3 regions of the Blastococcus sp. SYSU DS0533 genome follow, and region 3 is predicted to be linked to each of the others. Evidence: predicted binding sites of a transcription regulator. Region 3 holds the regulator's gene; each other region holds the start of a gene.

Region 1 (9,832 bases), on a different contig from region 3:
AGGGGTTCCCGGAGCCCGTGCGCTCCAGCGTGCCGGTCAACGTGACGGTGCCCGCCGTCGACGCGGGGCGGGCGCACGCGATCGTCGCCACCTCGGGCTGCCGCACCGCCAAGGTCAAGGTCGCCGAGCCGGGGGAGACGGCGGCCGACGACCGGGCCCGCGTCGAGGCGGTGCGCGACGCGCTGGGCCCGCAGGGCGCGATCCGGGTCGACGCCAACGCCGCCTGGGACGTCGGCACCGCGGTGCGGCGCATCCGCGAGCTCGACGCCGCCGTCGGCCTGGAGTACGTCGAGCAGCCCTGCGCCACGCTGGACGAGCTGGCCGCCCTGCGCCGGCGGATCGACGTCCGGGTCGCGGTCGACGAGGCCGTGCGCCGCTCGGCCGATCCGCTCGCCGTCGACCTGCGGGAGGCCGGCGACGTCGTCGTCCTCAAGGTGCAACCGCTCGGGGGCGTGCGGGCGGCGCTGCGGGTCGCGGAGGCCCACGGCCTGCCGTGCGTCGTCTCCTCGGCGCTGGAGTCGTCGGTCGGCATCGCCGCCGGCGTCGCGCTGGCTGCCGCCCTGCCCGAGCTGCCGTTCGCCTGCGGCCTGGCCACCGTCGCGCTGTTCGCCGGAGACGTGTCGTCGTCCCCGCTGCTGCCGGTCGACGGCGCGCTCCCGGTGGTCCGCCCGGAGCCCGACCGCGTTCCCGCCGCCGGGCAGGGCACGGTCGCCCGGTGGACGGCCCGGATCGACGAGGTGCTCGCCGCGTGAACCCCTCCACCGCCTTCGGTCGGGTGCTGGTCGACGAACTCGTCCGCGGTGGCGTCACCGACGCCGTGCTCGCCCCCGGCTCCCGGTCGGCGCCGCTCGCGCTGGCGCTCGCGTCGGCCGAGCGGCACGGCCGGCTGCGGCTGCACGTGCGCATCGACGAGCGGACGGCGGCCTTCCTCGCCCTGGGGCTGGCGAAGGGGTCCGGCCGCCCGGTGCCGGTGGTGACCACCTCGGGGACGGCGACCGCGCACCTGCACGCCGCCGTGCTGGAGGCCGACGCCGGTGGGGTCCCGCTGCTGGCGCTCACCGCCGACCGGCCCCCGGAGCTGCGGGCCACCGGCGCCAACCAGACGATCGAGCAGGCCGGGCTGTACGGCGCCGCGGTCCGCTGGGCCGCCGACGTCGCGGTGCCCGAGGCCGGCCGCGAGGAGGCGCAGAACCGCTACTGGCGCTCGCTGACCGCCAAGGCGCTGACCATCGCGTCGGGCACGCTCTCGGCCGACCCCGGGCCGGTGCACCTGAACCTGGCGCTGCGCGAGCCGCTGCTGCCCGACGACGAGCCCGCCGAGCTCGTCGCCCCGTGGGCCGGCCGCCCCGGCGGGCGGCCGTGGACGGAGGCCGAACCGTCGGCCGGGTGGGCGGCGCGTGCCCACCGCCTGCCGCCGCGCACGCTGGTGATCGCCGGGGACGGCCCGCTGCACGCCGCGCCGGGGCTCTCCGACGGCTCTGCCTGGCCCGTCGTCGCCGAGCCGAGCAGCGCGTTCTGGGGCCTGCCGGGTGGGGTCCGCGGGGGTGTGCTGGCGCTCGGCGCCGCCGGCTGGCTGGCCGTGCACCGGCCCGAGCGGGTGCTCGTGGTGGGTCGGCCCACGCTCTCGCGGCCGGTCAGCGCGCTGCTGGCCGACCCCGCCGTCACCGTGGAGACGGTGAGCGCCTCGCCGCGGTGGGCCGACGCCGGCCGGTCGAGCAGCGCGGTCCGGCGGCTGTTCACCGGCGCGGAGCCCGACCAACCGGTCGACGCGGCGTGGGCGGCCGCCTGGCACGCGGCTGCCGACCGGGTGGGGGCGGCGGTGGACGCGGTGCTCGACGGCGCCCCGGCGCTGACCGCCGCGCGCCTGGCCCGCGACGTCGTCGCCGCGCTGCCCGCGGGTGCCCTGCTGGTGCTCGGCTCGTCCACGCCGGTCCGCGACGTGGACCGGCTCGCGGTGCCGCGCGCCGACGTCACCGTGCTGGCCAACCGCGGCGTCGCGGGCATCGACGGCACGATCTCCACGGCCGTGGGGGCGGCGCTGGTGCACGGCGGACCGGCGTTCGCGCTGATGGGGGACCTCACGTTCCTCCACGACCTGACCGGGCTGCTGCCCGGCGAGGGGGAGCCACGGCCGGACCTCACCGTGGTCGTGCCCGACAACGACGGCGGCGGGATCTTCGCCCAGCTCGAGCCGGGGCAGGACCGGCACGCGGCGGACTACCGACGGGTGTTCGGCACCCCGCACGGGCGGGACCTGGTCACGGTCGCGGAGTCGCTGGGCTGGCCGGCGACGCGGGTGTCGACGCCGGCGGAGCTGCAGGCGGTGCTGGGGCTCGGCGGCCCGCAGGTCGTCGTGGTCGGCACCGACCAGCGCGCCGAGGCGGAGCTCGCCGGCAGGCTGCGGCAGGCGGCCGCCGCGGCGCTGGGGTGACGGCCGGCGGTGCGCGGGCCCGTGGGCACGGCGCGCCCCCGTGAGCCGGCGTGCGATCGAGCAGATCGAACGCGCCCGAGCCGCGACCACCCTGCTGCTGGACGGGGCGGCCGCCGCGGTCGTCGCGGACCTGGGCTACTACGACGAGCCGCACCTCGCCCGCGCGCTGCGCCGGTACAGCGGGCGCACCGCCGGTCAGCTCCGCAGCGGGACCGGCGGTGCGCTCGCCCTCACGGCTCAGCGCACGACGTCGTAGAGGGCCTTGATGACACCGTTCGAGTAGGATTCGGACTCCCGCAGCGACAGCTGCCGCCGGTCCTCATCGGTCCGGCTGAACACGCTCTTGCCCGACCCCAGCAGCACCGGGAAGACCAGCAGGTTGTAGCGGTCGATCAGGTCGGCGTGGGCGAGGTTCCGCGCCAGTTTGGCGCTGCCGTGGACGAAGATCGCGCCACCCTCGGTCTGCTTGAGCGCGGCGACGTCCTCGGTCGTCCGCAGGATCTCCTGGGGGCCCCAGCCGTCGACGAGCGCCTCCTCGCCGAGCGAGCCGGACACGACGTACTTGGGCAGGTCGCGGTAGGCGATGTGGTCCTCGGAGCCGGGCCAGCTGCCGGAGAACGCCTCGTAGCTGCGCCGCCCGAACATGAGCGCGGTGGTCTCCTCCAGCTCCTCGGCCTTCAGCGCGAACGACTCCGGCACGAAGGGCGTCCGGAGCACCCAGCCACCGCTGGGGTGCCCCTCGACGGCTCCGCCGGGGGAGTCGACGACGCCGTCCAGGGTCATGAAGCCCGTCCAGACGAGTTGACGCGGCATGGTGTGCCTCCACGGTTCCAGGAGATCCATCTCCCTCGGCTCGGGCGGCGCCCTCGCGCCGTCCCACTGCCATGACCGTAGGGGCGCCGGGCGTCCGTGGTCTTGGACGGGACCGACACCGGTCGCGGGAGGCGGCTCAGGACTCGAGCGCGGCCTGGAACGCGGCGAACTTCGACTGGGTCTCGGCCAGCTCGGCGGCCGGGTCGGAACCGGCGACGATGCCGCACCCGGCGAACAGGCGTGCCCCGCCGTCCTGGGTGAGCTCGGCGCAGCGCAGCGCCAGCCCGAACTCGCCGTCGCCGCGGGCGTCCATCCACCCGACCGGGCCGGCGTAGCGGCCGCGGTCCATGCCCTCCAGCTCGCCGATCAGCGCGGCGGCGTCGGCGGTGGGGGTGCCGCACACCGCGGCCGTCGGGTGCACCGCACCCAGGAGCTCCAGCAGCCCGGCAGACGCTCGCTGGCGGCCGACGACGTCGGTGGCCAGGTGCCGCACGTTGGCGAGGGTGAGCAGCTCCGGTCCCGTCGGCGCGGTCAGCTCGTCGCAGTACGGCTCGAGCGCACGCACCAGGGAGTCGACGGCGAGCGCGTGCTCGCTCCGGTCCTTCGCCGACCCGAGCAGCGCCGCGGCGAGCCGCTCGTCCTCAGCGCCGGCCCCGCGGGGTGCGGTCCCGGCCAGCACGCGCGAGGACAGCTGCCGCCCGCTGCGCCGCAGCAGCAGCTCGGGGGTCGCGCCGAGCAGGCCGTCGACGGCGAACGTCCAGCAGCCGGGGAAGCGGGCGGCCAGGCGGTGCAGCAGCCGGCGCGGGTCCAGGGCGGGCTCGGCGGAGACCAGCAGGTCGCGGGCGAGCACGACCTTGGCCAGGTCGCCGGCGGCGATCCGCTCCACGGCTGCCGACACGGCGGCGCACCAGCTCGCCGGGTCCAGCGCGCCGTCGGCGTAGCGGAGGCGGGGCGCAGAACCGTCGCCGTCCCGGACGGGCGCCGGCAGCTCGGGCGCGGCACCGATCGCGGTCACCCACCCGACGCCGTCGCGCCGTCCCACGACCACCTCGGGGACGACGAAGACCGACGTGCCGGCCGCCGGGTCGAACGCGATGCTGCCGAAGAGGACCGGCCCCGACCCGGGGACGCCGAGGTCGTCCTCCACGTCGAGCCTCGCCACGTAGTCGTCCCACCAGTCGGCGGCCTCGGCCAGCGCGCGGGGGCCGGAGACCTCGAGCCGCGCCGCCTCGCCCCAGCCGACGAGCCCCTCGCCCCGCCGCACCCAGGACAGCCCGCCGCCCGCCGGCAGCAGGTCGAGCAGCTCGCCCGCGGCGTCGGCGCGGACCGTGCTGGCGGTGCGCGCGGCCGCTGCCGGGGAGGTCAGGGCGGCCGCGGTCACGAACCCAGCCTAGGCAGGCTTGTAGCGTCGACGCCGTGGCAGACCGGCGAGACAACCCGCACACCGCCGGCGTGAGGGCCGGTCTGGACAAGCGGCCGGCCGAGGTCGCCGCGATGTTCGACCGGGTCGCCGAGCGCTACGACCTCACCAACACGGTGCTCTCCGGCGGGCTGGACGCCTCCTGGCGGCGGGCCACCCGCGAGGCGCTCGGCGCCCGCCCGGGGCAGACGGTGCTGGACGTCGCAGCTGGGACGGCGGTCTCGACGGTCGAGCTCGCGGCCGGCGGCGTGCGCGCGATCGCCTGCGACTTCTCCCAGGGCATGCTGCGCGCCGGCGCCGCTCGCCCGGTGCCCAAGGTCGCCGGCGACGCGATGGCGCTGCCGCTGGCCGACGAGAGCGTCGACGGCGTCGTCATCTCCTTCGGGCTGCGCAACGTGGCCGATCCCGACGCCGCGCTGCGCGAGTTCTCCCGGGTCACCCGCCCGGGCGGCACGCTGGTGGTCTGCGAGTTCTCCAGCCCGACCTGGGCGCCCTTCCGCACCGTCTACACCGAGTACCTCATGAAGGCGCTGCCGCGGATCGCCCGGGCGGTGAGCAGCAACCCCGAGGCCTACGTGTACCTGGCCGAGTCGATCCGCGCGTGGCCCGACCAGCCTGCGTTGGCCGCCCGCCTGCAGGAGGCCGGCTGGGCGGACGTCGCCTGGCAGAACCTGACCGGCGGCATCGTCGCGCTGCACCGGGGCCGCAAGGGGTGAGCCGCCGGGCGCGGGTGCTCCTGGGGGACCGGTCGCTGCCCCCTGGGTACGCCCACCCGCCGGCGCCGGCGCCGGCTCCCGGGGGTGGGTGCAGTTCGAGCAGTACCACCGGCACACCGCCTGGGACCGGCCCGGTGGCCTGGCGAACCGGTCGGGCGCCGGTGACCTCGATGTCGTCGTGTACTCGGCGCAGACCTGGGCGCGGCTGGCCCTGGAGGGCAACCAATCGGTGCTGCTGCTCTTCGTGCCCGACGAGGAGATCGTGCACCGCGACGAGGTGGGCGCCGAGCTGACCGACAACGCGCACCGGTTCGTCTCACGCCGGGCCGGGGAGCGCTTCCTGGACTACCTCCGCGCGCAGAAGTCGGCGATGACCGGGGAGGCGGGCGCGCACACCAACCGGCCCGAGCTGTCCTCGAGCACGGCTACGACAGCGAGTACGCGATGCACGCCCTGCGGCTGGGCGTCCAAAGGATCGAGCTCCTGACGACCGGGCGGATCCCCTTGCCGGTGCCCGAGCCGGACCGCGCCCGGCTGCGCGCGATCCGCCGGGGCGAGGTGGACCTGGACGAGGTGCTCGCCGAGCTGGCCTCCGTCGAGGCGCGGCTGGTGGATCGGCAGGACAGCCCGGCGGTACCGGCCGAGCCGGACCGGGCGTGGGTGGACGACTGGCTGCACCGCGCGCACGTGGGGTATCGGGCAGCCGGCTGAGGGACGCGGTGCGACGCGGGGTGCCCGGCGATCCGCTCGTCGGCCTCCGTCCCGTCCATCGCTCACGGTCGAACCGGAACTGTCGTACCTCGTACGTATGTTCGATCCGTGCCCACCGCCGAGCTCTCCCGCAGTGCCCTCGAGGGTGCCCTCGTGGGGTGGTTGCTCGAGTCGCGGCCGACGGTGGCGCGCTTGCCGGTGGGGGCGCTGTCCGCTGCCGAGAAGGCCGCCGAGCTGCGGCGGCTGCAGGCGCGCCGGGCCATGGACGCCGCCTACGAGGCGGAGCTCGTGATGGGGCTGGCCGCCGACCGCCCCGACACCGACGACCCGCCCCCGGGGCACCCGGGGGCCCGCCGCCGCGGGCCGGGGTCGCCGGTGCCGGGGACGAGCGAGTTCCTGCCCGACGAGCTGGCCGCGGTGTTGAACTGCTCCCGGCCGTTCGCCGCCGGGGTGCTGTCCGACGCCTACTTGCTGGTGGAGCGGATGCCCGCTGTCTGGGCCGCGTGCGCGGCCGGCGAGCTGGACTGGTTCCGCGCCCGCGTGTTCGCCGGCGTGCTCGGCCATGCCTCCGACGACGTGATCGCCGCTGTGGTCCCCGCCCTGCTCCCCGGAGCGGCGGGGTTGTCGTCCGGCCGGTTGCGAGCGCAGCTGGTGGCCGCCGCGATCGCCGCCGACGAGGAGTACGCCGAGCGGCGGCGCGCCGAGGCCGAGGCGCGGGCCGGGGTGCGGGTGCACCCGACCGGCGACGGGCTCTCGGCGTTGACCACCGAGCTGCCCTCGCCGGTGGCGGCGGCGATGTGGTCGGCGATCGACCAGGCCGCCCAACTCGCCCGCACCGGTGGCGACGACCGGCCGATCGGGGTCCTCCGGGCCGAGGCGCACGCCGCGCTGGTGCTGCGACCGTGGGACACCTCCCGCCCCGCGATGACCGGGCACGTCACGGTGGTGGCCCCGCTGGCAGCGCTGGGCCGGCCGGCAGGCGCCGGCGCTCTCGGCAGCGAGGCCGGGCCGAGCGTGGACGGCATCCCGATCACTGCCGCCCACCTCCGCGAGCTCCTGGCCCGACTCGGCGCGTTGGGGGTGCAGGCCCCTCCGGGCGGCAGCCGGGCGGTGGCGATCACCGGGGCGGTCGGGGCACTCCTTGCCGCGGTGACCGCCGCAGAGCTGCGCCGGCTCGCCGCACGCGGCTGCCCGGCGCACGGCGGTGCCGCCGACTGCGGCTGCCCGCTGACGGGGTGCCCGGCGCCGGTGGCCGGGCACGACGCCTCCGCGGCCCAGAAGCGGTTCCTCCGGCTCCGCGACCGCACCTGCCGGCACCCGGGCTGCGGCCGGCCGGCCGGGCGCACCGACGCCGACCACGTGGTGCCGTACGACTGCGGTGGTCGCACCGCTTGCGAGAACCTCTGCTGCCTGTGCCGCAGGCACCACCGGCTGAAGACCTTCGCCCGCGGCTGGCGGTTCGAGCTGCTACCCGACGGCACCCTGCGGGTGACGACGCCCAGCGGGGTCACCCGCACCACCCGGCCTCCCGGTCTGCGCGACCTGTCGGCGCAGCCCGCACTCCCCGCGTCGCCTCCACCGCCACGCCCACCGGAGGAACCGCCGCCGTTCTGACCGCGCCGACGGGACGGTCGTCGATCCATCCGGGTCGAGTCCGGCCGGCGGCGCGGCCAGGTGTGCCGCGCCGCCCGGTGGTTAACGACCAGGCATGACGACACCAGCCTCACCCCAGCCCCAGGACCCCGACTCCGCGCCGACGGACCCGGTGGAGCCGCTCCCCGACCCGATCTCGAAGCCCGACCCGGACGACCCGGGCACGCCGCGACCGGAGTCGGACCCGGTCCCGATCGTCTAGCACCCCCGTGCAGCGCGCCCGCTACGCCGACCGCCGCGACGCCGGGCGGGTGCTGGCGGGCGCGCTCACCGGGCGGGCGGACGCCCGTGCGCTGGTCCTCGGGCTGCCCCGAGGCGGCGTCCTCGTCGCCGCCGAGGTGGCCCGCGCGCTCGGCGCGGAGCTCGACGTCCTCGTCGTACGGAAGCTCGGTGCGCCCGGTCAACCGGAGCTCGCGATGGGGGCGCTCGCCGCGATCGGCGACCGCGTGGAGACCGTCTGGGTGCCCGCGGTCCGCGACCGCGTCGACCCGGACCCGGCCGCGGTGGACGCCGTCCGCCAGCGCGAGCTCACCGAGCTGCGCCGCCGGACGGAGGCCTACCGCGGCGACCGGCCTGCTCCCGTCGTGGCCGGCCGCCACGTCCTGCTCGTCGACGACGGCCTCGCCACCGGTGCGAGCGTGCGTGTCGCCGTCACCGCCGTGCGGGCAGGCGGGCCGGCGCGCCTCACCGTCGCCGTCCCGGTGGGTCCGCGCGCGGCCCTCGCCGAACTGGCGGAGATCGTCGACGACGTCGAGTGCCCCCTCGCGCCGGCGAGCTTCCGGTCCGTGGGGCAGGCCTACGAGGACTTCTCCGAGACCTCCGACGAGGAGGTCCTCGACGCGCTCCACCGAGGGGGGACTGTCGGCTAGATCACACAGCGGCCTAGACTCGGGACCGACGGCCTTGTGAACCTTTTCACAAGGGCACCGGGCTCGACGACGGACCGGAGGTGCGAGATGGCGCGGACCGCAGCGGCGCACGTTGCCGACGTCGTGGTCGTCGGCGCCGGTCCGGCCGGCTCCAGCGCGGCCTGGCACCTCGCCCGTTCCGGGCTGGACGTGGCGCTGCTGGAGAAGGCCGAGTTCCCCCGCGAGAAGGTCTGCGGCGACGGGCTGACCCCGCGCGGCGTGAAGGCGCTGCGCGACATGGGCGTCGACACCGCGGGAGCGGGCTGGGTGCGCCGCCGCGGACTCCGGGTGCACGGCGGCGGTCGCGTCGCCGAGGTCGACTGGCCGCGGCTCGACTCGTGGCCCGACCACGGCCTGGTGCGCCCCCGGCGCCAGCTCGACGCGCTGCTGGCCGACCACGCCCGGTCCGCCGGCGCCCGGCTGGTCACCGGGACGACCGTCACCGAGCCGCTGCTCGACGACGACGGGCGGGTGGCCGGCGTCCGGGCCGCGACCGGTGACCGCCGGCCGGTCACCTGGCGTGCGCCGCTGGTCGTCTCCGCGGAGGGGCTCTCCGGCCGGCTGGCCAAGGGGCTCGGGCTGCTGCGGCGCACCGACCGGCCGCTCGGGGTGGCCCTCCGCGGGTACGTGCGCAGCCGGCGCAGCCACGACCAGTACCTCGACATCGCCTTCGACCTGACCGCCGACGGCCCGTCGCGCGAGACCATGCCCGGCTACGGCTGGATCTTCGGCATGGGTGACGGCACGGCGAACGTCGGCTACGGCCTGCTCGACACCCGGCGCGGCACCGGGGCTGACCGGCGCTCGGTCCTCCGCCGGTGGCTGGACCTCTTCCCCGCGGAGGACGGGCTCGGCGAGGACGACGCAGTCGGCCCCCTGCGCGGGGCGGGGCTGCCCATGGCGCTGAGCCGCGGCCCGGCCTACACCCGCGGGCTGCTCCTGGCCGGGGATGCCGCCGGCACCGTCAACCCGTGCAGCGGCGAGGGGATCAGCGCCGCGCTCGAGAGCGGGCGGATGGCCGCCGAGACCGCCGTGGCCGCGCTCGCGCAGCAGGCGGGCGCGGCGCGGGAGGCGGTCCTGCAGCGGTACCCCGGCCGGCTGCGCGCCGAGCTGGGCCGCCACCACCGCCTCGGGCTGGGCTTCCTCGCGCTGCTGGCCCGCCCCGCCGTCGTGCGGCTGG
Region 2 (9,832 bases), on a different contig from region 3:
GGGTCCCGGCTGTTGTTGAGGTGCACGAGGTCGATCCGGCCGGTGACCGCCCGGACGGAGTCGACGACGGAGCCGAGGTCCCAGCCGGCGGCCCAGCCGTGGCAGGTGTCCAGCACGAAACCGGCGCCGAACTCGCCGATCGCCTCCCACAGCCGGCCCAGCGCGTCGAGGTCGCGGGCCATGGCGTTGCCGCCGCCCGCCGTGTTCTCGACGAGCACGGGGATGGGGAAGCCGCCCTCCTCGGCCTGGCGGGCGAAGGTCTTGCGCCAGTTGTCCACGCCGACCGCCGGGTCGTCGCCGGCCAGCACGTGGCCGCCGTGCACCACCAGGCCGCGGGCGCCGACGTCGGCCGCGGCCCGGGCGTGCGTGCCCAGCAACTTCCGGCTGGGGACACGGATGCGGTTGTTCGTCGTCGCCACGTTCAGGACGTACGGGGCGTGGACGTAGACGGCGACGTCGGAGCCGCGCAGCTCGGCGGCGTCGGGCCGGGGGCGCGGGGCCTTCCAGCCCTGCGGGTCGGCCAGGAACACCTGAACGGCGTCGGCGTCCGCCTCCGCGGCCCGGGCCAGCGGGCCGCCGCGGTCGAGCTCCCCCTCGTCGGTGAGGCCGGCACCCACGTGTACGCCGATCGGGTGGTTGCCCATGCTGATCTCCGGTTCGTCGACGAAATCCCGGTGTACCCGTATCGCCGAGGTCACATCATCGTTGAGGCTGTGACGGGGGTTACTCGCCGGTAGAGCTGTGACGTCGACGTGGAGGTAGCAGAACATGGCATCGGGTCGCATCCGACGCTCGGCCCGCCGGGGCATCGCCGTGGGCCTCCTGGGGTGGCTGGCGGTCACCGCGGCGTCCGTGGCGGCGACCCCTGCCGCGAACGCCGCTCCGACGGCGACCGTGCCGATCCGGGACCTCACCCAGCTGGTCGTGTCGATCGACCAGGGCGGGTCGGTGACCTTCGTCAACGAGCTCCGGGACAAGACGCTCCAGGTCGGCGGTGGCGGGCTGCTGCCGTCCCTGGTCAGCGTCACCGCCAGCACGGAGGTGACGCTCACCCTCCCGTCGGGTCAGGAGGAGCTGGCCCCGGGCTCGAGCGCCACCGAGCGCTTCGACCGCAGCTGCGTCACCGGTTGCTGGTTGACCTTCAGCTACTCGATGAGCTCCGGCGCCGCGCTCACGCAGCCGCTCGTCGACGCCGCCACGGCCCTCCTGCCGCCCCTGCCCCGGCCGCAGCCCCTCGTCGTGAACACGCTCCTGCCGCTGCCCGACGTGCCCGGCGTGAACCTGCCCCAGTTGCCGCCGGTGACGCTGCCGGCCACCCCGCCCTCGACCACCCCGCCGCCGGCGCCGGCTCCGCAGACGCCGCAGCCGCCGACGACCGGGCAGCCCCCGGCTCCCGAAGCGGGGCCCGCGCCGGAGGACGTGCCGGGTGACCAGTACACCTACGAGACCGGGTCCGGCGGGGTCGCCCAGCTCGTGCCGGGGGCCCGGGCCGCGGCGGCCGCCATCGACCCGTCCCGGCTCGTGGTCCCCGGGCTCACCGGCGGCGGCGCCGACGGCGCCGGGTCCGGGGGCGTCGCGGGGACCTACGACGGTCCGACGGTCCCCGAGTTCGGCCAGCTGGCCGGCCTGAGCACCCCCGCTCCGGGTGGGGACGGCGCCCGCCAGGTGGTCGACGCCGCCGGCACCCAGCCGGTCGCCCTGCCCGCTGCGGCGCTCGCCGCCGTCGTCAGCCTGGCCGGGGCCACCGCGGCGCTCGTGCGCACCACGCAGGCGGCCCGCGGGTCCCGCTGAGCGCAGCCCGTCCGGACGGGGACGGGGGTCCGTGTCCCCCGTCCGTGCCGCGCCTGGCCCGCCCGCCCCGGCCGCTGGTAGCCTGGAACAGCGCGTTCCGGCTCCTGCCGGGGCGCGCGACGCGTGTACGACCCTCCTGCTGCAGATTCCCTGCAGCCGCGAAGACCAGAGGAGGTGGGGTTCTCCGTGCGTCACTACGAATTGATGGTCATCCTCGACCCCGACCTGGAGGAGCGCACGATCGCGCCCTCGCTGGACCGGTTCCTGACCGTCGTCACCAACTCCGGTGGCACCGTCAAGACCGAGATTTGGGGCCGGCGTCGCATGGCCTACGAGATCAAGAAGCACGTCGAGGGCATCTACGCCGTCGTCGACATCCAGGCCGAGCCCGCCGCGGTGGCCGAGCTCGACCGGCAGCTCAACCTCAACGAGTCGGTCCTGCGCACGAAGCTGATGCGGCCCGAGGTCCACTGACCATGGCCGGCGAGACCGTCATCACCGTCATCGGCAACCTGACCGCCGATCCGGAGCTGCGCTTCACGCCGTCGGGCGCTGCCGTCGCGAACTTCACCGTGGCCTCCACGCCGCGGACCTTCGACCGCCAGTCGCAGGAGTGGAAGGACGGCGAGGCGCTGTTCCTCCGCTGCAACGTCTGGCGGCAGGCCGCGGAGAACGTGGCCGAGTCGCTGACCCGCGGCTCGCGGGTCATCGTCAGCGGACGCCTCAAGCAGCGCTCCTTCGAGACGAAGGAGGGCGAGAAGCGCACCGTCGTCGAGCTCGAGGTGGACGAGATCGGCCCCTCGCTGCGCTACGCCACGGCCAAGGTCACCCGCGCCTCGCGCGGTGAGGGTGGCGGCGGCTTCGGTGGCGGTGGCGGCGGCGGTGGTTTCGGCGGCGGCGGTGGCGCGAGCGACCCGTGGTCGACGCCCGCCGGTCCGTCGGACGAGCCGCCCTTCTGAAAGGACCCCTCTGCCCCCCACCGCTCGCACGCTCGCGGCGGGACCCTGCAGAGGGGCCGTTCCATTCCCTCACTTACTGGAGAACTCCGGTGCCCAAGCCCCCTGTTCGCAAGCCCAAGAAGAAGGTCTGCCAGTTCTGCAAGGACAAGGCGACCTACATCGACTACAAGGACACGACCCTGCTGCGGAAGTTCATCTCCGACCGCGGCAAGATCCGTGCCCGCCGCGTCAGCGGCAACTGCAGCCAGCACCAGCGGGACGTCGCCACGGCCGTGAAGAACAGCCGTGAGATGGCCCTGCTGCCCTACACCTCGACGGCGCGCTGATCATGAGCACGATGAAGCTGATCCTGACGCAGGAGGTCACCGGCCTCGGGTCCTCCGGCGACACCGTCGAGGTCAAGGGCGGGTACGGCCGCAACTACCTCCTGCCCCGCGGGCTGGCCATCGTCGCCACCCGGGGCGCGCAGAAGCAGGTCGAGTCGCTGCGCCGGGCGCGTGCCGCCCGCGAGGTGGCCTCGCACGAGGAGGCGCAGACGCTGGCCGGCCGCCTGTCCGGGCTGACCGTCCGGGTTCCGGCGCGCGCCGGTGACGGCGGACGCCTGTTCGGTCGCGTCACCACCGCCGACGTCGCCGCGGCCGTCACGGCTGCCGGCGGCCCGGAGCTCGACCGTCGCCGGATCGAGCTGCCCAGCAGCATCAAGACCACGGGCCAGCACACCGTCACCGTGCGGGTGCACCCGGAGGTCACCGCCCAGCTGACCATCGAGGTCGTCGCGGGCTGAACCACGCCCGTCCCGCAGAGGACCGGGCTGCACGAGGGGCGTCGGACGTGGGTCCGGCGCCCCTCGTGGCGTCTCCGGCCGCTGGCCACCTCCGGCCGTTGCACGCCGTGGGCGCCGCGACGGATCCCCCGGGCCCCCGGAGGCCGGGTCGGCACTCGCAGGGCCGCACGGGGCCGCTGAGGGGCTGCGGGACCCGCGCTCGGTGGCGGCGACCCCCGGGCGCCACCCCCGCTGCGCTGACGGTGGCGCCGCGCGCCCGCTCCCGCCTGGCCGGCGGCCGCCCGCGCACCGTTGTGACTCGTGGTGCGTCGCCCCCAAGTTTCTTCCGAAGTTTTTCCCGTCCACACGCGGTGGGAGTCGTCCGTGCAGGTCAGCGACGGCGAGCCCGGGGATGTGCGGTCGCTGTCCCCCGGCTCGTCCACATGTCGACACGCCTCCGTCCACCGACTTGTCCACAAGTTGTGCAGATCGGCGTGCACACCGGTGGTGGACGCGGCCTGCTGCGCTTCCTAACGTCCTCCCCGCCACCGAGCGGACGACGTGTTTGTCGGTCCCCTCCGGTAGGCAGGAGCCGAACAGGCGTTCGGCACGGCGCTGCCCGTCGAGCTCGCGTACTTCCCCTGCGCGCGGTGGTGATGCGGGCGCGCCCGCAAGGAGATGGAGGTACCCCCGTGGCGGTGGCCGACGAGTTCAGCCGACCGTCCGTGACGGCGCCGGAGTACGACCGGCAGCCGCCGCAGGACGTCGCGGCGGAGCAGTCGGTGCTCGGCGGCATGCTGCTGAGCAAGGACGCGATCGCAGACGTGGTGGAGGTCTTGCACGGCAACGACTTCTACCGGCCGGCGCACCAGGTGATCTTCGACTGCATCCTGGACCTCTACGGGCGCGGCGAGCCGGCGGATGCGATCACCGTCGCCGCGGAGCTCAACCGGACCGACCAGCTGTCCAAGATGGGCGGCGCGGTCTACCTGCACACGCTCATCCAGTCCACGCCCACGGCGGCCAACGCCGGCTACTACGCCGCGATCGTCGCCGAGCAGGCGGTGCTGCGGCGCCTGGTGGAGGCCGGCACCCGCGTGGTGCAGCTGGGCTACGGCGCGGCCGGCGGCAAGGGCGACGTCGACGACATCGTCGACCGCGCCCAGCAGGAGATCTACGACGTCACCGAGAAGCGCATGAGCGAGGACTACTCGCGCCTCGAGGACGTGCTCCAGCCGACGATGGACGAGCTGGACGCGATCGCCTCCCGCGGGGGCACCGCCCGCGGCGTCCCGACCGGCATCCGGGACCTCGACGAGCTCACCAACGGCCTGCAGGCCGGGCAGATGGTCGTCATCGCCGCCCGTCCTGGCGTGGGCAAGTCGACGCTGGGACTCGACATCGCCCGATCGGCCACGGTGAAGCACCAGATGCCGGCGGTGATCTTCTCGCTCGAGATGAGCAAGCACGAGATCACCATGCGCCTGCTCTCGGCCGAGGCGAAGGTGCCGCTGCACCACATGCGCGCCGGCACGCTGTCGGACGAGGACTGGGCGAAGCTGGCCCGTCGCATGGGTGAGGTAGCCGACGCCCCGCTCTACATCGACGACTCGCCGAACATGACGATGATGGAGATCCGGGCCAAGGCGCGGCGCCTCAAGCAGCGCAACGACCTCAAGCTCGTGGTCATCGACTACCTCCAGCTGATGACCTCGGGCAAGCGCGTCGAGAGCCGCCAGCAGGAGGTCTCGGAGTTCTCCCGCGCGCTCAAGCTGCTGGCCAAGGAGCTCGAGGTCCCGGTCATCGCGATGTCGCAGCTGAACCGTGGCTCGGAGCAGCGGCAGGACAAGAAGCCGATGCTGTCCGACCTCCGCGAGTCCGGCTCCATCGAGCAGGACGCCGACATGGTGATGATGATCCACCGCGAGGACATGTACGAGAAGGAATCCCCGCGGGCCGGCGAGGCCGACATCATGCTGGTGAAGCACCGCAACGGCCCGACCGCCAACGTCACCGTCGCCTTCCAGGGCCACTACAGCCGCTTCGTGGACATGGCCAACTGACGTGGCCGTCTCCAGCAACGGCTCCGCGGGTGCTACGGCCTACCCCGTGGAGTCGGTCGGTATCGACGGACGCCTGTTCTTCCAGGAGTGCGCGACCATCGTCTGGGACCAGGGCAGAGGCGCCTACGACTTCAACCCTGCTCTGGACGGTCACCCGGCTGTCTACCGCGTCTTCGTCCAGCCCAACGCCTTCTACGTCGGGGAGGCGCGAAACCTGGCCGACCGATTCCGCCGGCACCTGACCGAGGACGGTTCCGAAGTCTTGGCGGCCCTTCACCAGGCACGGGCTGCGGGCGTCCCCGACTCCGACCTGGGTCGTGTGGAGATCGTGTCGATGACGGCGACCGCATCTGAGTTGTTCGAGAACGACGACTACTCGAACCTGGAATTCCGACCCATCACCCGGACGCTCCCAGCGGATGCCGTGTACACCCGGCTGGCCGTCGAGGGCATGGCGTTGGCGGTGTCCGTGGAGATGTGGCCAGCGGGCCGTTGCCTGAACCGGTTGACCAGGAACGGGGAAGGCCTGCGGTATGTCCGTTGACGGCGCGGGCGCGTCGACGCCCTGAGCTCCAGCGTCAGAGGCCCAGAACCGGATCGGTTCTGGGCCTCTGACAATTCAACGCCTCACGACGTGGAAGCTCGGTCAGGCGGCGGCGCGCATCAGCTCGCGGCGGACCTTCTTGCCGCCGGTGGTCATGCGGACCAGCTTGACCACCTGCGCCGGCGCGTTCTTCGGCGTGGTCTCGGCCAGCCAGCCGTTGGGCAGCGAGAGCCGGATGACCTTGTGCCACGCGCTCGCGACCTGCTTGTACAGCGGGGCGGAGTGGTAAGTCAGGCCGTACCGGTCGAAGATGTCCTTCACCTTCGGGGCGATCTCGGCGTACCGGTTGCTCGGGATGTCCGGGAACAGGTGGTGCTCCACCTGGTGGCTCAGGTTGCCGGTCATGATGTGCATGGCCTTGCTGCCCGAGATGTTCGCCGAGCCCAGCATCTGCCGCAGGTACCACTCGCCGCGGGTCTCGCCGTCGATCGAGGTCTTCTCGAAGGTCTCGACGCCCTCGGGGAAGTGACCGCACATGATCACCGAGTGCGACCAGAGGTTGCGCACCACGTTGGCGGTGAAGTTCGCCGCCAGCGTCGGCAGGAACGACGGACCCGACAGCAGCGGGTGGACGACGTAGTCCTTGGCCGCCTGGTTGCGGATCTTCTTCAGCACCTGCTTGGCCGCGGCGCGGAACTTGGGGTCGTTGCGCCGCTTCTTGGTGGCCAGGTTCTTGCCCAGCTCCAGGTCGTAGGCGGCGATCCCGTACTCGAAGAAGCAGGCGTTGATGAAGTTCCAGAGGGGCTGCGCCAGGTACATCGGGTGCCACTTCTGGTCCTCGTCGACGCGCATGATGCCGTAGCCGAGGTCGTTGTCCTTGCCCACGACGTTCGTGTACGTGTGGTGCAGCTCGTTGTGCGAGTGCTTCCACTGCGCGGCCGGGCTGGCCATGTCCCACTCCCACGTCGTGGAGTGGATCTTCGGGTCGCGCATCCAGTCCCACTGGCCGTGCAGGATGTTGTGCCCGATCTCCATGTTCTCGAGGATCTTGGCGATCGAGAGGCCGGCGGTGCCGAGCACCCACGCCGGCGGGAACTTGGAGAACAGCAGGACGGCGCGGCTGCCCAGCTCGAGCTTCCGCTGCACGTCGATGACCGTGCGGATGTACTTCGCGTCGTCCTCGCCGAGGCTGTCGCGCACCTCCTGGCGGATCGTGTCGAGCTCCTTGCCGATGAGCTCGATGTCCTCGGGGGTGAGGTGGGCGATCGGGTTCTCGGGCTTCTTCTGCAGGACGGTCATCGTGGGAGCTCCTCTGTCTGGGGCTGGGTCAGTGCTCGATGGCGCAGGCGCCGGCGGCGGCGCTGACGCAGGTCTGGATGAGGACACCGTCGCCGACGTCCTCGGCGGTGGTGATCTCGCCGTTGCGCAGGTCGCGGACGGCACCCTCGCGGAGGGGCAGCACGCAGCCGTAGCAGATGCCCATCCGGCAGCCGCTGGGCATCAGGACCCCGGCCTCCTCGGCGGCGTCGAGGATCGGCGTGGCGCCGTCGGCCTCGAGCGTCGTGCCGTTCTTCGTGAACGAGACCGTGCCGCCCTCGCCGGTGACGAGGATGCGCGGACGGAAGCGCTCGGTGTAGAGCCGGTCGGCGATGCCGACCGACTCCCAGTGCTCCTCGAGCGCCTCCAGCATGCCCACGGGCCCGCACGCCCAGGTCGCGCGCTCGTGCAGGTCGGGGACCAGTTCGGCGATGGACCGGGCGTCGAGCATCCCGGCGCTGTCGGTGTGCTGCTCGATCAGCCGGATCCGGCCCTCGGCGGCCATGCGCCGGAGCTCCTCGCCGAAGACGACGTCGTCGGCGGTGGGGGCGGAGTGCACCAGGACGGTGTCGGCCAGCCGGTCGACGGAGTTGCGCAGGATGCCCATGACCGGCGTAATGCCGGAGCCGGCGGTGACGAACAGCGCCTTCGCGGGCACCTGCTCGGGCAGGCAGAACTCACCGGTGGCCTGGTCGAGCTGGATGATCGTGCCGGGCTGCACCCGGTGCACCAGGTGGTTGCTGACCTTGCCGTCGGGGATCGCCTTCACGGTGATGGTGAAGCAGCCGTCGGGGCGGTCGAGTACGGAGGTGATCGAGTAGGCGCGCCACTGGCGGACCCCGTCGATGTCGATGCCGATGCGGACGTACTGGCCGGGCACGTGCGGCAGCCAGTCGCGCCCGGGGCGGATGACGATCGACGCGGCGTCCCGGGTCTCCCGGTGCACGGCCTCGATCCGGCCGCGCAGCGCCGCCCCGGAGCGGAGCGGGTCGAACAGGTCGAGGTAGTCGACGGGCAGCAGCGGGGTGGTCACCAGCTCGGCGAACTTGAGCACCCGGTCGCGCAGCGCGATCCGCGCGGGCGGCCGGGCCGCGGCGGGGCGCGGGGCGGTTGCTGTCATGTACTCAGCTTTCCCAGCGCATGCACCAAATACCTGTGCCCTCGACGTGAATCGGGCGGTAGCTTCTGTCCCCGGTGAACAAAGGAGGCGCGATGGCGGAGGACCCCGCACCGTTCCCGGAGACCGTCGCCGAGGCGATGCGCGCGGAGCTGACGGCCGTCGCCGAGCGTGCGGTGGAGGAGATCATCGTCGGCGTCCCCAGTTACACGGACGCGTTCTCCGGCCCGATGGGCCGGAAGATCTCCACCGCGGTCGAGCTGGCCCTGCGGGGGTTCCTGCAGGTGGCCGCCGACGGGGGAAACGTGGACGCCGGGACCCCGGGCGGGCCGGTCGTCGAGGCGGCCTACGCACTGGGGCGCGGCGAGGCCCGCAGTGGTCGTTCGATGGACGCCCTCCTGGCCGCCTACCGGGTCGGCGCACGGGTGTCGTGGCGGGACATGAGCGCCACCGCCGTCCGCGCGGGCCTGGACCCCATGTCGCTGGCCCGGTTCGCCGAGCTGGTGTTCGCCTACATCGACCGGCTCTCCGCGGCGAGCGTCGCCGGCCACGCCGACGAGCTGGCCTCCAGCGGCCGGGCCCGCCAGCGCCTGCTCGAGCGGCTGGCGCGCGGCCTGCTCACCGGCAGCCCGCACACGGAGCTCGCCGAGATGGCCCAGCGGGCGGAGTGGTCCCCGCCGCGCACGCTGACCGCCGTGCTGCTGCCCGAGGGCCGGGTGCGCGGCACGCTGGTCTCCCTGGACCCGCGCACCCTGGCCGCGACGGAGGACCTCCCGGGGCTGGAGATCCCGGGGGAGCTGGCGGTGCTGCTCGTGCCGGACGCCGACGGCGCCGCCCGCGGCGCGTTGCTGCGCGGGCTGGCGGGCCGTCGTGCCGTGGTCGGCCCCGCCCGGCCCTGGTGGGCCGCGCAGGCCTCGTACGGCCGGGCGCTCCGGGCGCTGCGGCTGCACGTGGCCGCGGAGGACGACGGGCCGCTGGACACCGACGCCCGGCTGGCGGAGCTGGTCCTGCGGGCCGACGAGGAGGCGCTGGCCGATCTGCGGGCCCGGGCGCTGGCGCCGCTGGAGGCGGTGGGGGAGGTGGCGCGCGAGAAGCTCACGGAGACGCTGCGGAGCTGGCTGCTCCACCACGGCCGGCGTGACCAGGTCGCCGCGGCGCTGTTCGTGCACCCGCAGACGGTCCGCTACCGGATGACCCAGCTGCGCCAGCTCTACGGGCGCGGCCTGGAGGACCCGCAGACGGTGCTGGAGCTAACCATCGCGCTCGGCGTCCACCCTG
Region 3 (9,832 bases):
GGCGGTCCCCAGCCGCCGTCCGGCGCCGACCTCTCCGACGCCACGCTGCTGACCGCGGACCTGTCGGAGATCGAGGAGCGCGGCGAGGACGTCGTGGCGCGGTTCGCCGAGCTGTTCAACCGATGAGCCGGCGACCGAGCGCTTCCGCCGCGCCCCCGGGATGCCGGTCATGGCGCTGACCAGCTCCGCCGCCCCTGCCGCGTCGGGCACCGACGCGGCGGGGGCCCCGCGGGAGACCGGGGTCGCGCCCCGCCGGCAGCGGCAGGCGCAGCGGCGTGGCACCGGCTTCGAGCGCTCCATGCGCTGGGTGTGGGTGGTCGCGATCGTCGCGCTCATCGGCTACCCCGTGGCGCAGGTCTTCGGCCAGAGCTTCGTCGCCGACGACGGCGGGTTCACGCTCGTGAACTACGGCCTGCTCGCCAGCGAACCCCGCCTGGTCCAGGCGATCCTCAACTCGCTGTGGATCGCCGCCGGCACCGTCGTGGGCAGCCTGCTGCTCGGGCTCCCGGTCGCCTGGTTCGCCGTGCGGACGGACCTGCCGTTCCGGCGCTTCTTCCGCGGCACGGCGGTGCTCACCTTCGCGGCGCCGAGCTTCATCGCGGCGCTGGGGTGGATCCTGCTGCTCGGGCCGCGCAACGGGCTGCTGAACACGACCCTGATGTCACTGTTCGGGCTGGAGACCGCGCCTTTCGACATCTTCAGCCCGTGGGGGATCATCTTCGTCCTCTCCCTCTTCCTCTACCCCCTCGTCTTCCTGCCGGTGTCGGCTGCCCTGGAGGGGATCGACCCGGCGCTGGAGCACGCGGCGGCGAGCCTGGGTGCCTCCCGGGCGCGGGTGCTGCGGACGGTGACGTTCCCGGTCATCGCGCCGGCGTTGATCGCCGGGTCGATCCTCGTCTTCGTCAGCGCTGCGGTGATCTTCGGACCGGTGGCCATCCTGGGTGCGCCCACCGGCTTCCAGACGATCCCGACCGTCCTGCTGAGCCTCATGCAGTTCCCTCCCCGGATCGAGGCGGCAGCAGTCATCTCCGTGCCGATCCTGGTGATCATCGCGGGCCTGCTGCTCGTCCAGCGGCGCCTGGTCGGCGGCAAGAAGTTCACCGTCATCGGGGGGAAGCCGGGACGGCAGGAGCTGACCCGACTGGGTCCTGCCGGCCGGGTCGCGGGGCTGGCCTTCTGCACGCTCGTCGTCGTCCTCAGCATCGTGCTGCCGTTCGGCATCCTGCTGGCGACCTCGTTCCGCGAGGCCCTGGGCCGGCCGTTCGGGGCGGACAACTTCACGCTGACCGGCAACTACGAGCAGGTGTTCAGCCAGCCGCTGATCACGGCGGCCATGGGCAACAGCTTCTTCCTCGCCGTGGCGGCGACGGTGCTCGCGCTCGCGCTGGCGCTGCTCGCCTCGTGGCTGGTGCACCGGACCAGGGCGCGCAGCAACGCGGTGATCGCCCCGGCGATGGCGGCGCCGCTGGCCTTCCCGGGCGCCGTCCTCGGCATCGGGCTGATCATCGCCTACGCCGCGCCGCCGTTCGGTCTGGGCGGGTCGCTCACCATCCTCCTCATCGCCTACGTGGGCAGCGCGCTACCGCTCACCTTCGCCTACGTGCACGCGGGCATGGGGCAGATCGGCGCCGAGGTCGAGGAGGCGTCGCGGAGCCTGGGCGCCTCGTGGGCCCGCACCTGGCGGCGCATCACCGTGCCGTTGCTCCGCCCGTCCCTCCTGGCGGCCGGCCTGCTCAACTTCGTCCTGCTCTTCCGGGAGCTGGAGATGTCGGTGTTCCTCTACACCGGCGCGAACCCGACCATCGCCACCGTCCTCTACAACCTCTCGAACGAGTCGCTGTACCAGCGGGTGGGTGCCCTCTCGGTGGTCATCCTGCTGATCAACATCGTCGTGGCGGTCATCGCCATGCGACTGCTCGACCACCGGCCCGGCGAATCCAGACGTCGTCGGACCACCTCACGCCCAGCCCCCCACGCATCCTCGGAGGAAGCCGCATGACCGTGACCACGACCGACGTCGGCCCCGGGGTCCACCTGCGCTACGAGACCCCGCACATCGCCGTCCTCACCCTGGACAGCCCGCCGTCGAACACCTTCAGCTGGGAGAGCCGGCGTTCCTTCATGAAGGCGCTGGACATCCTGGATGCCGACGAGCAGGTGCGCTGCCTGGTCATCACGGGGGAGGGGCGGGCGTTCACCGCGGGTGCCCACCTCGGCGAGGACCAGTCCATGAGCGATGAGCAGCTCGAGGACTACCTGGCCGAGTTCGGCCGGGTGCTGAACGGGGTGCAGAACTTCCGGGCCCCGGTGATCGCCGCGATCAACGGGGCGACCATCGGCGGCGGCCTGGAGTTCTCCCTCTGCTGCGACATCCGCATCGCCTCCACCGAGGCGTTCTTCGTGGCGGCCGGGGTCAACGTCGGGCTCATCGTGAGCTTCTGGCGTCTGCCACGCGTCGTCGGCCTGGGGCCGGCCAAGGAGATCCTGCTGACCGGGGCCCGGTACACCGCGCAGCAGGCGCTCAACTGGGGTCTGGTCACAGAGGTGCACGAGCCGGCGGACCTGATGCCTGCCGCGCTCGCCAAGGCGCAGCGGATCGCCACCCGCGCACCGCTGTCGGTGGAGGCGACGAAGGAGGCCGTCACGGGAGCCTTCGAGATGGACTTCGCGCAGGGCCAGGCGCTGCAGACCAAGCGCTTCCTCGAGATGTTCCGCACCGAGGACCACCAGGAGGCGCTGAGGGCCTTCTTCGAGAAGCGGGACGGCGACTACCAGCGGCGCTGATCGCCGCGCGGCGGAGTCGGTGGTCGGCCGGGACGATGTCCGGCCGACCACCGATGTCGTGGTTCAGACCCGGCGGAGGACCGAGACCACCCGGCCGAGGATCGTCGCCTCGTCACCCGGGATCGGCTGGTACGCCGGGTTGTGGGGCAGCAGCCAGACGTGGCCGTCCCGGCGCTTGTAGGTCTTGACCGTCGCCTCGCCGTCGATCATCGCGGCGACGATCTCGCCGTTCTCCGCGGTCGGCTGCTGCCGGACGACGACCCAGTCGCCGTCGCAGATCGCGGCCTCGACCATCGAGTCGCCGGCCACCTTGAGCATGAAGACCGTCCCCTCGCCGACGAGCTCGCGGGGGAGCGGGAAGACGTCCTCCACCGCCTGCTCGGCCAGCACCGGGCCGCCGGCGGCGATCCGCCCGACGAGCGGGACGTAGGCGGGGGCGGAGGCCTGCTCGCCCTCGCCCAGGACGGGCGGCTCGGCGAGGGTGGCCGTGCCGCGGGAGGCATCCCCGGGCAGCCGGACGTCGAGCGCGCGCGGGCGGTTGGGGTCGCGTCGCAGCCACCCCTTCTTCTGCAGGACCGAGAGCTGGTGGGCGACCGAGGAGGCCGACGAGAGCCCCACGGCCTCGCCGATCTCCCGGACCGAGGGCGGGTAGCCCCGGCGGTCGATCGAGTCGCGGATCACCTCGAGCACCCGCCGCTGCCGCTGGGTCAGCCCGTCACCGTCGGCCGTCCGGTCGGGGAAGGCGCGCACCGACCCGGTGCCGCCCGCCTCCGGGGTCGCCCCACGGGTGCCGCGCCCGCTACCGGAGGTCCCGCTCGAGTCCGCCACGTCTCCTCCTCGCCGGCTGCCCGTGCAGCGCTCGCCCGTCGTCCGTCCGCTGAACCGTAGCGCCGATCCCCGTCCAGTTCAAACACACGTTCGAAAATCAGCCGTGTCGCATCGCTTCTGTCGGCGGCGTCCGGTAGACATCGGACCGGCGTTCCAATCGAACAGGTGTTCGGGCCGGTGGGGTACCGGTCGGGAGGGTGGGAGACATGAACAGCGGTACCGCGCTGCGGGTCCGTCCGGAGGGGGCGGGTGACGTCGCGCCGCGAGGTGCTGCGGAGATGCCGGCGCGGCACCTCCGGGTGCTCCCGCCGCCCCGCGCGTACGTGGAGCCAGTCGGGCTCCCTGTCCGCCCCGGGGGGCGGCCGGGCGCAGTCCGGTCGGCCGCCGTGGGCAGCGGCGCGCCGGCGCCACTCCCGCCGCTGCGCCTCACGGCGCGCGGGCGCCGCGTGGTCGCGGTGGTCGTCCTGCTCCTCGCGCTGGGTGTGGTCGCCCTGGGTGGCGCCGTCCTCGGCGAGGCCCGCGACGGGCTGGAGCTGATGGGGACGGCGAAGGTCATCGTCGAGCCAGGGGACACGCTGTGGTCCATCGCGGGTGCGGTGGCAGGGGAGCGCGACGTGCGCGACGTCGTCGTCGACATCCGTCAGATGAACGGGCTCGAGAGCGCGGCGATCACGCCGGGTCAGGTCCTCGTGCTGCCCTGACCGGGAGACTCCGGGTGCCCGAGGTCGGCATGGCGAGAGATCTACAAGGTCGGTCGTGGACTTCGACAACCGTTTGTATGCGGACGTTTACGGACCGTGCTCGTCAGCCGCTTGCGGTCAGTGGGTGTCCAGCGCTATGGAGAGCCGCGCCGCGGTGTTCACCAGTCAGCCCCAGGTCGTCGAGGTCCACCACGCGGGGGCCTGGCGGGCAGGGCAGCTGCTGGGGTGGCGGCACGATGACGCCGGCGCCTGCGAGATGTGGGTCCGGGTCGTCGCCGGCGGTGTCGAGCAGACGGTGTGGACGGGGCTCGCAGCGGTGCGGCTGCCCGAGCCGGCGCGCACCGACGCGGTCCCGGTGACGCAGGCGATGCCTGCGCAGGGGGCAACCGCCCCGGGGGCCGACGGGCCTGCGACCCGCGACTCGACGGCCAGCCTGCCGTTGGTGCGCGATGCCCGCGCTGGACGTCCGGCCACTGCCCGGTCCGGTGGTCGGCGACGGGCGCCCGAGATCGACGAGGTCCCCGCCGTGCCGGCGCCATCCGTCCCGGCGCCCTCCGGGTCGGCGACGTCCGTGCCTCCGGCCCCGGCCGGTCGTCACCGTGCCCCGGTCGCGGCGCCGGCGGGTGGTCGGGACAGTGCCGCCGACACCCGCCACCTCCCTCCCGTCGGGGCAGGTGGGCCGGCGGCGGGCCGGGGTAGCCGGTCGGGCGCCTGCGCGGTGCCCGCCGCGCGCTCCCCGCACCCGGTCGAGAGGCGTCCGGCCGGGTACGGCTGGACCCCGCCCGCAGACCTCGAGCGCGACCTGCTCACCCGGCCGATGCGCCTGGGCGACCAGGTCCCGCAATCCCGGCGTCCATGGGTGGACGGGGCCGTCCGTGCCTGACGGCTCAGCGCCCGCCGCACCCGCGCCCGACGGCGCCCTGTGCACGTGCCGGTCGTCGCCTCGGGGCGGCGTCCGGCGTCCGCACGGGCGCCGCGCCCGGCGCGGCAGGGGGTGCCGGGGCGTCGCCGGTACCCGGCCGGTCGCCGCGCCGCGGGGGTCCTCGGGTGGGTGGGTCCCCGGCGTGTCGGTGCGGTGCCGCTGTGACGGCTGGGGGCCGCTGATCCGCCTGCGCACGGCAGTGCCGGAGGGGAACACGCCGAGCAGACGATCACTTGCACATCTTGTGGGAGCCGTCCTAGGGTTCCCCCACATCTAGTAGTTACACAGCTGTAAGCCCGTCCACAGCCCCGTCCTCAGGTTCTCCCCGCGGCGTCCACCGGATGTCCCCAGGGAGCTCCACAGGCAGGCCGGTCGCGGGCCCACCGGCGGAGGAGGTGAACCACCGTGCGCTGCCCGTTCTGCCACAACGCCGACAGCCGGGTCATCGACTCGCGGGAGGCCGACGAGGGGGCCACGACGCGTCGTCGCCGCTCGTGCCCGGCGTGCGGTCGCCGGTTCACCACCGTCGAGGAGGCGGTGCTCGCCGTCGTCAAGCGCAACGGCGTCAGCGAGCCGTTCAACCGCAGCAAGGTGGTCGCCGGCGTGCGGCGGGCCTGCCAGGGCCGGCCGGTCGACGAGGACCAGCTCAAGCTCCTCGCCCAGCAGGTGGAGGACGCCATCCGCGCCAGCGGCGCCGCGGAGGTGCCGAGCCACGAGGTCGGCCTGGCGATCCTCGGCCCGCTGCGCGAGCTCGACGAGGTCGCCTACCTGCGGTTCGCCAGCGTCTACCGCTCCTTCACCTCGGTGGCCGACTTCGAGCGGGAGATCGCCGAGCTCAAGGCGCGGCAGTCCAGCGCGCCGCCGGGGGAGGCGGGCCCGCCCGCGCCCCGGCAGCCGGTCCCGTCCGGCACCTCCGCCGGCACCTGAGAACTGTCGGTGCCACCCGATAGACAGCAGTTCGAGCAGTTACCGATCGCGGCTCTTCCCCAGCCCCCGATCCGCCACCGCGCAGCACCACCGCGCAGCCCCGCGAAGCACCACGCGACACACGACCAGGGAGAGCTCCACACCATGACCGAGACCGACGACCGCGTGGCCGGCGCCCGCACCCGCCGCAGCGCCAAGACGCCCAGCCGCGCCAAGGGCCTCAAGATCAAGCGCGTCTTCACCACCGCTGGTGTGCACCCGTACGACGAGGTGACCTGGGAGCGTCGCGACGTCGTCATGACCAACTGGCGGGACGGCTCGATCAACTTCGAGCAGCGCGGTGTCGAGTTCCCGGCCGAGTGGAGCATCAACGCCACCAACATCGTCACCACGAAGTACTTCCGCGGTGCGGTCGGCACCCCGCAGCGCGAGACCAGCCTGCGGCAGCTCATCGACCGCGTGGTGCTCACCTACACCGAGGCCGGCCGCGAGCACGGCTACTTCGCCACCGAGGGCGACGCCGAGATCTTCGAGCACGAGCTGACCTGGATGCTGCTGCACCAGTACTTCAGCTTCAACTCGCCCGTCTGGTTCAACGTCGGCACCAGCGCGCCGCAGCAGGTCAGCGCCTGCTTCATCCTCGCCGTCGACGACGAGATGGACTCGATCCTCAACTGGTACCGCGAGGAGGGCCTGATCTTCAAGGGCGGCTCCGGTGCCGGCCTGAACCTCTCCCGCATCCGCTCCTCCAAGGAGCTGCTCTCCTCCGGTGGCACCGCCTCCGGCCCGGTCTCCTTCATGCGCGGGGCCGACGCCTCCGCGGGCACCATCAAGTCGGGGGGCGCCACCCGCCGCGCGGCCAAGATGGTCGTCCTCGACATCGACCACCCCGACATCGAGGAGTTCATCGAGACCAAGGCGCGCGAGGAGGACAAGATCCGCGCGCTGCGCGACGCCGGGTACGACATGGACCTCGGCGGCAAGGACATCACCAGCGTCCAGTACCAGAACGCCAACAACTCCGTGCGCGTCTCCGACGAGTTCATGCGCGCGGTCGAGGAGGGCGACGAGTTCGGCCTCCGGGCCCGCCTCGACGGTTCGGTCATCGAGACCGTCGACGCCAAGTCGCTGTTCCGCAAGGTCACCCAGGCCGCGTGGGAGTGCGCCGACCCCGGCATCCAGTACGACGACACGATCAACGACTGGCACACCAACCCCGAGACCGGTCGCATCAACGCGTCCAACCCGTGCTCGGAGTACATGAGCCTGGACAACAGCTCGTGCAACCTGGCGTCGCTGAACCTCATGAAGTTCCTCAAGGACGACGGCACGTTCGACGCCAAGAACTTCGTGAAGGCCGTCGAGCTGGTCATCACCGCGATGGACATCTCGATCTGCTTCGCCGACTTCCCGACCGAGCCGATCGGTGAGACCACCCGCGCCTACCGCCAGCTGGGCATCGGCTACGCCAACCTGGGCGCCCTGCTGATGGCGACCGGTCACGCCTACGACTCGCGCGGTGGCCAGACGCTGGCCGCGGCCATCACCTCGCTGATGACCGGCACGGCCTACCGCCGCTCGGCCGAGCTCGCCGGCATCGTCGGCCCCTACGAGGGCTTCGCCCGCAATGCCGACGCGCATGCCCGCGTCATGCGCAAGCACGCCGCCGCCAACGACGCGATCCGTCCCGTCGGTGCCGACGACGCGGACGTGCTGAAGGTCGCCACGCAGCAGTGGCAGGAGTGCCTGGAGATCGGCGCCGACAACGGCTGGCGCAACGCCCAGGCCTCGGTGCTGGCCCCCACCGGCACCATCGGCTTCATGATGGACTGCGACACGACCGGCATCGAGCCGGACTTCTCGCTGGTCAAGTTCAAGAAGCTGGTCGGCGGCGGCTCCATGCAGATCGTCAACCAGACGGTGCCGCGGGCCCTGCGCAGCCTGGGCTACCAGGAGGAGCAGATCGAGGCGATCGTCGAGTACATCGCCGAGCACGGCCACGTCGTCGACGCGCCGAGCCTGCGCCCCGAGCACTACGAGGTCTTCGACTGCGCCATGGGGGAGCGGGCCATCTCCCCGATGGGCCACGTCCGGATGATGGCCGCGGTGCAGCCGTTCATCTCGGGCGCCATCTCCAAGACGGTCAACATGCCGGAGACGGCGACCGTCGAGGAGGTCGAGAACATCTACTTCCAGGGCTGGAAGATGGGTCTCAAGGCGCTGGCCATCTACCGCGACAACTGCAAGGTCGGTCAGCCGCTGTCCGACGCCAAGGCCAAGAAGGCGGAAAAGGTCGCCGAGGCCGAGGCCGAGGCCGAGGTCGCCTCGAGCCCGGTCTCGCACCCGGTCCGCAAGCGGCTGCCGAAGAAGCGCACGAGCGTCACCACCTCGTTCAGCGTCGCCGGTGCCGAGGGCTACATGACGGCCGGCATGTACGAGGACGGCAGCCTCGGCGAGGTCTTCCTGAAGCTCGGCAAGCAGGGCTCGACCCTGGCCGGTGTGATGGACGCCTTCTCCATCTCGCTGTCGATCGCGCTGCAGCACGGTGTGCCGCTGGAGACCTACATCCAGAAGTTCACCAACATGCGGTTCGAGCCGGCCGGCATGACCGACGACCCGGACATCCGGATCGCACAGTCGGTGATGGACTACATCTTCCGCCGCCTGGCGCTGGACCACCTGCCCGTGGAGAAGCGGGCCGGCCTCGGCATCTTCAGCGCCGAGGAGCGGGCGGCGCAGGTCGCCGGCTACGGCACCTCCGCGTCGACCGCCACGGTGGTCGAGGAGGAGGAGGTCGACCTGGAGCAGCTGCGCGGCTCCGCGCCGATCGAGACCGTCCCGACCCAGGAGAAGGTCACGCCGGAGGGCCCGAAGTCGGTCAAGGAGGCGCACTCCTCGGCCGAGCTGCTCGAGCTGGTCACCGGCACCGCCACCGACGCGCCGCTGTGCATGACCTGCGGCACGAAGATGCGGCCGGCCGGTAGCTGCTACGTCTGCGAGGGTTGCGGCTCCACCAGCGGCTGCAGCTGATGGCGACCGTCCTGACCGCGCCCCGCAGCGGGGGCTGAGGTCAGGACGTCGACCGCCGACCGGTCATGCACGACCGACCGATCGACCTGTCCCCCCGGAGCGCACCGCTCCGGGGGGACAGGCCCTCTCGGGGGACGTCCGGTCGGTGGGTGCCCGGTGCCGCAGCCGCTGGCTCACTGCGCGGCAGGGGCTAGCGCTACGCGGCCGATGGGGCGTCAGCGCGACGCCGGGGGAGCCCCTGCGAGCCACCGCCGGAGCTCTGCGGCCTGCTCCTCCAGCTGCCCCTGGCCGGGGAACGGCAGCGTCTCCGTCGCCACGAGCGGCAGGGTGGTCCCGTTCGTGAGGACCAGCTCCACGCCCCGCGCGGACCCGAAACCACCCTGGCGGCCCACCGCCACCCGGTCGATCTCCGCGCGCTCGAGGCGGCGGGTCTGCAGCCGGTTCCGGACCTCCAGGCCGCCATCGGCATGCGCGCGGACACGGCTGAGCACCGTCGCCGTGTTGTAGCCGGTGATGCCCACCGCGAAGGCCGCGAAGACGGCCCGGAACAGCGGCGGACCACCGGTGGCCAGGACGAACACGACCAGCACCACGGCGACCACCACGGAGGCGCCGTAGAGGGCGGTGGAGAAGCGCGGTG

The links. The regulator LexA, encoded in region 3, represses DNA repair genes until DNA is damaged. The targets are predictions, from matches to a motif close to TCGAACANNTGTTCGA.
Region 1: ACI79W_RS01350 (DUF222 domain-containing protein) is a predicted target of LexA. The motif match lies at 6,181-6,196, and genes of this name have one in related genera.
Region 2: dnaB (replicative DNA helicase) is a predicted target of LexA. The motif match lies at 4,106-4,121, and genes of this name have one in related genera.

Annotation. Positions count from the first base shown of each region.
Region 1 is NZ_JBJGZZ010000001.1:253,813-263,644, forward strand. Features, by position in the region: gene ACI79W_RS01310 (o-succinylbenzoate synthase) at 1-752, shown strand, start outside; gene menD (2-succinyl-5-enolpyruvyl-6-hydroxy-3-cyclohexene-1-carboxylic-acid synthase) at 749-2,431, shown strand; gene ACI79W_RS01320 (hypothetical protein) at 2,472-2,687, shown strand; gene ACI79W_RS01325 (dihydrofolate reductase family protein) at 2,669-3,244, opposite strand; gene ACI79W_RS01330 (isochorismate synthase) at 3,381-4,625, opposite strand; gene ACI79W_RS01335 (demethylmenaquinone methyltransferase) at 4,661-5,380, shown strand; gene ACI79W_RS01340 (DNA polymerase beta superfamily protein) at 5,469-5,867, shown strand; gene ACI79W_RS01345 (hypothetical protein) at 5,891-6,091, shown strand; gene ACI79W_RS01350 (DUF222 domain-containing protein) at 6,200-7,705, shown strand; gene ACI79W_RS01355 (phosphoribosyltransferase) at 7,954-8,613, shown strand; gene ACI79W_RS01360 (geranylgeranyl reductase family protein) at 8,701-9,832, shown strand, end outside.
Region 2 is NZ_JBJGZZ010000019.1:22,128-31,959, forward strand. Features, by position in the region: gene ACI79W_RS17840 (deoxyribonuclease IV) at 1-698, opposite strand, end outside; gene ACI79W_RS17845 (hypothetical protein) at 769-1,791, shown strand; gene rpsF (30S ribosomal protein S6) at 1,978-2,265, shown strand; gene ACI79W_RS17855 (single-stranded DNA-binding protein) at 2,268-2,750, shown strand; gene rpsR (30S ribosomal protein S18) at 2,840-3,076, shown strand; gene rplI (50S ribosomal protein L9) at 3,088-3,534, shown strand; gene dnaB (replicative DNA helicase) at 4,206-5,576, shown strand; gene ACI79W_RS17875 (hypothetical protein) at 5,623-6,120, shown strand; gene ACI79W_RS17880 (fatty acid desaturase family protein) at 6,223-7,419, opposite strand; gene ACI79W_RS17885 (ferredoxin reductase) at 7,448-8,557, opposite strand; gene ACI79W_RS17890 (PucR family transcriptional regulator) at 8,650-9,832, shown strand, end outside.
Region 3 is NZ_JBJGZZ010000007.1:128,566-138,397, reverse strand. Features, by position in the region: gene ACI79W_RS11135 (extracellular solute-binding protein) at 1-126, shown strand, start outside; gene ACI79W_RS11130 (ABC transporter permease) at 170-1,999, shown strand; gene ACI79W_RS11125 (enoyl-CoA hydratase/isomerase family protein) at 1,996-2,784, shown strand; gene lexA (transcriptional repressor LexA) at 2,848-3,612, opposite strand; gene ACI79W_RS11115 (LysM peptidoglycan-binding domain-containing protein) at 3,999-4,313, shown strand; gene nrdR (transcriptional regulator NrdR) at 5,641-6,162, shown strand; gene ACI79W_RS11105 (vitamin B12-dependent ribonucleotide reductase) at 6,307-9,192, shown strand; gene ACI79W_RS11100 (PH domain-containing protein) at 9,408-9,832, opposite strand, start outside.